2 regions of the Rhizobium sp. AN5 genome follow, and region 1 is predicted to be linked to the other one. Evidence: predicted binding sites of a transcription regulator. Region 1 holds the regulator's gene; the other holds the start of a gene.
The links. The regulator LexA, encoded in region 1, represses DNA repair genes until DNA is damaged. The targets are predictions, from matches to a motif close to TGTTCNNNNTGTGTTCNG.
Positions count from the first base shown of each region.

Region 2: a site for LexA is predicted at 807-824, ahead of dnaE (DNA polymerase III subunit alpha). Genes of this name have one in related genera too.

Region 1 covers NZ_OCMJ01000004.1:1,137,884-1,140,289, forward strand. The annotation lists gene CRP02_RS18005 (glutathione S-transferase family protein) at 1-537, opposite strand, end outside; gene lexA (transcriptional repressor LexA) at 978-1,700, opposite strand; gene CRP02_RS18015 (VOC family protein) at 1,911-2,406, shown strand, end outside.
Region 2 covers NZ_OCMJ01000004.1:1,031,700-1,034,105, forward strand. The annotation lists gene CRP02_RS17500 (ABC transporter ATP-binding protein) at 1-555, shown strand, start outside; gene dnaE (DNA polymerase III subunit alpha) at 1,037-2,406, shown strand, end outside.

The sequences.
Region 1 (2,406 bases):
TTTCGCTGCTGGCGAAAGATCCGCGCTGCCATAGGTCTGGAAACGGAATGCAACCGGGCAGAAGAAAGCATCGACCGCCGTGAATTTCTGACCGGCAAGATACGGCCCGCCGAATTTCGTGAGACCCTCGCTCCACAACGCATCGATCCGCTTTATATCGGCCTTAAGCCCGGCATCGCCACCCCTGGGTTTGACCCGAATGCCCACCGACATGGGATAAAGATTGCGCAGCGACGAAAAGCCGGCATGCATCTCACTCGCGGCCGAACGCGACCAAGCCCTCGCATGCTTGTCGCTTGCCCAGACGCCCTGGTGTCTTTCGGCAAGATATTCGACGATCGAAAGCGTTTCCCAAACCGTCATACCCTCGTCGACCAGGCAGGGCACCTTGCCCGTCGGCGAAAAGGAGGAGAAGGAGACGCCTTCACCGAACGGAATGAGCTTTTCATCAAAGGCGATACCGAGCGTGCGCATCAATACCCACGGCCGCAGCGACCATGAAGAATAGTTCTTGTTGGCTATATAAAGATCGTACATGGCGTATCTCCCGGATATGACGCGCATTTCTACACCTGCCAAGCGTTCATGGAATATCGAAAATTATCCATGGCTCCCATAAACGCCGTTGATGAATGGTGATGTGGGGTCGCTGAGAGCGCGCCTCGCGATAAGTCACCCTTTGGTGATGACTAGAAACTGACTGCGCAGCACGACAGAACTACGTTGCTAAAAAACAGCGGATGGGATCACTTCGACAATTACAGAGAGCAGCCCATTCGCCACCACGCCTGTAGCTAGACCGAAGCATCTGTATGGAGCAGGAGCTCAGTTTAGAAAGGGCAACGCGCATAGGCTGAATGGTGCATATCCTCGTGCACCCGCAAAAGCACGCCACGTTTGGAAACAGCCAAAACTATTATAGGCGCCATCTTCACGATGACGCCTATTGTAAAGTGAATACATTCGGTTCGATAAGATCAATGGTAGCGGCGGATCAGCCCCACCAGCTTGCCCTGAATTTTCACCCGGTCCGGCCCGAAGATACGGGTCTCATAGGCTGGGTTTGCCGCCTCGAGCGCAATGGAGGCTCCCTTGCGGCGGAAGCGCTTCAGCGTGGCTTCCTCGTCATCCACCAGAGCCACAACGATATCCCCGGGATTGGCGGTGTTGCCGTTGCGGATGATGACTGTGTCGCCGTCGAAAATGCCGGCCTCGATCATCGAATCACCCTTGACCTCAAGAGCGTAATGTTCGCCCGTGCCAAGCATGTCCACTGGCACGGCCACATCATGGGTGTTGTTCTGGATGGCGGAAATCGGCACGCCCGCAGCGATGCGGCCCATGACCGGCACGGTGACAGCCCCGCCCAGATCGTTGGCCGGCGTCTTGGGGGCGGGGGCCGGTTCCGGCGTCTTGGGCTTGCCAAGGCTGCCTTCGATAACGCTTGGCGAAAAGCCGCGCTGCGGCCTTGCGCCCGGCGTATAAGCCTCGGGCAGCTTGATGACTTCCAGCGCCCGAGCCCTATTCGGTAGCCGACGAATGAACCCGCGCTCTTCGAGAGCGGTTATCAGGCGGTGGATGCCGGATTTCGAAGCAAGATCGAGTGCGTCCTTCATTTCATCGAAGGAGGGCGGCACGCCGGACTCTTTCATTCGTTCATGAATGAAGAGAAGCAATTCCTGCTGTTTGCGCGTGAGCATGAGGAAAACACCCTTTAGAATCGTAGTGGAAGTCGCGAAACAAATACAGAACGAACACTATATGTTCCATATGTGTTCTGCAATCCCCTAAAATTTCGTGAAGGTGGCATCTGTTGCTGTGATGATTTGCCTCACAGCACGCAATTGTGCTTTTGTGCGGTCGAAACCGTCCCGGCATGCTCCGGGCGGAAGGCCAGCAGGATACATGTCATGACGAAACCCTATAGCGTTGACCATCTCGTTTTGCCCGTGGAAGTCATAGGCGTCGCCGTGAAGCGCCTCGTCAGTCTTGGCTTTACGGTTGCGCCGGAGGCTCTGCATCCTTTCGGCACCGAAAATGCCTGCGTATTTTTCGCCGATGGCACGTATCTGGAGCCGCTCTCAATTGCTGATCCGGCTAAATATAATGCCTCGATAGAGAGGGGTGATGTGTTCACGGGCAGGGATGTGGCCTTCCGGCAACGGGACGGGCAGGAGGGTTTTTCGGCTCTTGTCGCCAGGACCGAAGACGCCTTGATTGACCATGAGCGGTTTCGGGCAGCCGGCCTTTCGGCGGGCGATGTTTTCGAGTTTTCGCGGCCTGTTCGGATGCCGGATGGCTCGCAAGGCGAGGCGGCGTTCCGGCTGGCTTTTGCGGCAAGCGGGGCGGCCGCGGATTTCTTTTTGTTCAGTTGTCAGCGGCTTCAAGCCCTGCCGGGCGATCGCA
Region 2 (2,406 bases), 110 kb from region 1:
CCGTCGGGCACCGGCAAATCCACGCTGCTGCATCTCGCCGGGCTTCTCGAACATCCGGATGCAGGCGAGGTCTTCATCAATGACGCGCCGTGCAATGGTCTGCCGGATGAAAAGCGCACGGCGATCCGCCGCAGCGACATCGGTTTCGTCTACCAGTTCCATCATCTGCTGCCGGAGTTTACGGCGGTGGAGAATGTGATGATGCCGCAGCTCATCGCCGGTTTGACGCAGGGCGAAGCCCGCAAGCGTGCGAGCGCGCTGCTCGATTACATGCGCGTCGGCCATCGCGGCGAACATCGCCCGGCTGAACTTTCCGGCGGTGAACAGCAACGTGTGGCGATTGCCCGCGCCGTTGCCAACGCACCGCTCCTGCTTCTCGCCGACGAGCCGACCGGCAATCTCGATCCCGAGACCGCGCATTATGTGTTCGATGCGCTGGAGGCGCTGGTGCGCCAGTCCGGCCTTGCCGCACTGATCGCCACCCATAATCATGAGCTGGCCAACCGCATGGACCGCCGCGTGACGCTTGCAGACGGCAAGATCGTCGACTTCTGATCGTGATGCGGTGAGGCGATCATACCGCCTTTGCGATCTGTTCTGCGGCTGAGTTCTGTCTACGTTCAGGTTTCCCGCAAGGCCACTCGTCCTCCCACAATTGAATTTTCACGAACCCGGAGGTGTTTTTGCCTCCGGGTTTTTTCGCTTTGGAGTCAGTGGCTTGCCGTTCACGAAGGTGGAACCGCAGCCGATTCTGCCGCGTTAGCAAGGGGAATATCAGTAAAAGCCTGTTGACAATCGAACAAAATGAGAACAAAGTTAGAACATAACGAGTAAGGAGAGACCAATGACTGATTTCATCCGTGACGTTGCCGCTTTCGCCTCCATCGCTGTGTTTGTCGCCAGCTTTTCGGTGATCCTCACTGCCCTGTGAAGGGCACACCGGCGCAGAAGCCTGTATAGACGCCGAAAGGCGGTGGACTTTGAAGGCCGAAAATCGGAAAATCGCCCCCTCGATTCAGAATGACAGGATGACGATATGGGCGAGACGGTTGCGCGTGGAGAGACCTCTGGCGAAACGCTGAAAACACCCGGTTTCGTCCATCTGCGGGTTCACTCCGCTTACTCCCTGCTTGAGGGGGCTTTACCCCTCAAGAAAATTATGTCCAAGGCCGTTGCAGACGGCCAGCCGGCCATCGCCATTACCGACACCAACAATCTTTTTGTCGCGCTGGAGTTTTCCGAAAAGGCGCGTGATGAGGGCTTGCAGCCGATTATCGGCTGTCAGGTGTCGATCGACATGCAGGATGCGGTGGATGATCGCCGCAACCATAACAGCCACCTTGCCAAGCTTCCAGCCATCGTGCTGCTCGCGGCTGATGCCGGAGGGTACGAGCGGTTGGTGGACCTTATCAGCCGCGCTTATCTGGAAGGTGAAAGCGGTGGCCAGTCCGTGCATATTACCCGCGCATGGCTGGAGGAAGCCTCCAATGCAGGGCTGATCGTGCTGACGGGTGCCTCCGGTGGTCCGGTGGATATGGCTCTGAAGGAAGGGCATATGGCGCAGGCGAGAGAACGCCTGCTGGCGCTGAAATCACTCTTCGGTGACAAGGTTTATATCGAATTGCAGCGTCAGTCCGGTTTCGACCGCGTCCATGAGCGGCGTATGATCGGGCTTGCCTATGAACATGATATTCCGCTGGTCGCCACCAACGAGGCGTTCTTCCCGTCGAGGGCCGATTATGAGGCGCATGATGCATTGATGGCGGTGGCGCATAACGCCATCGTTTCGGATGACAGCCGGTTCCGCCTGACCCCCGACCATTATATGAAAAGCCGTGAGGAGATGGCGGAGCTGTTTGCCGACCTTCCGGAATCACTGGAAAACACCGTCGAAATCGCAATGCGTTGCTCGTATGTGCTGAAGAAGCGTGGGCCGATCCTGCCGCGCTTCACCGGTGCCAGCGACGATCCCGAAGCGGCGCAGCGGGCAGAGGCCGAAGAGCTTCGCCGTCAGGCCGTCGAAGGTCTTGATCATCGCCTTGCGGCCCTCGGCATGGCGCCTGGCTACACAGAGCAGGAATATCGCGACAGGCTGGATTTCGAGCTTGGCGTCATCGAGCGCATGGGTTTTCCCGGTTACTTCCTGATCGTTGCGGACTTCATCAAATGGGCCAAGCAGCAGGATATTCCGGTCGGCCCCGGCCGCGGTTCGGGTGCAGGCTCGCTCGTGGCCTATGCGCTGACCATCACCGATGTCGATCCTCTGCGCTTCTCGCTGCTGTTCGAACGCTTCCTCAATCCCGAACGCGTGTCGATGCCCGACTTCGATATCGACTTCTGCCAGGACCGCCGCGAAGAGGTGATCCGCTACGTGCAGCGCAAATATGGCCGCGAGCAGGTGGCGCA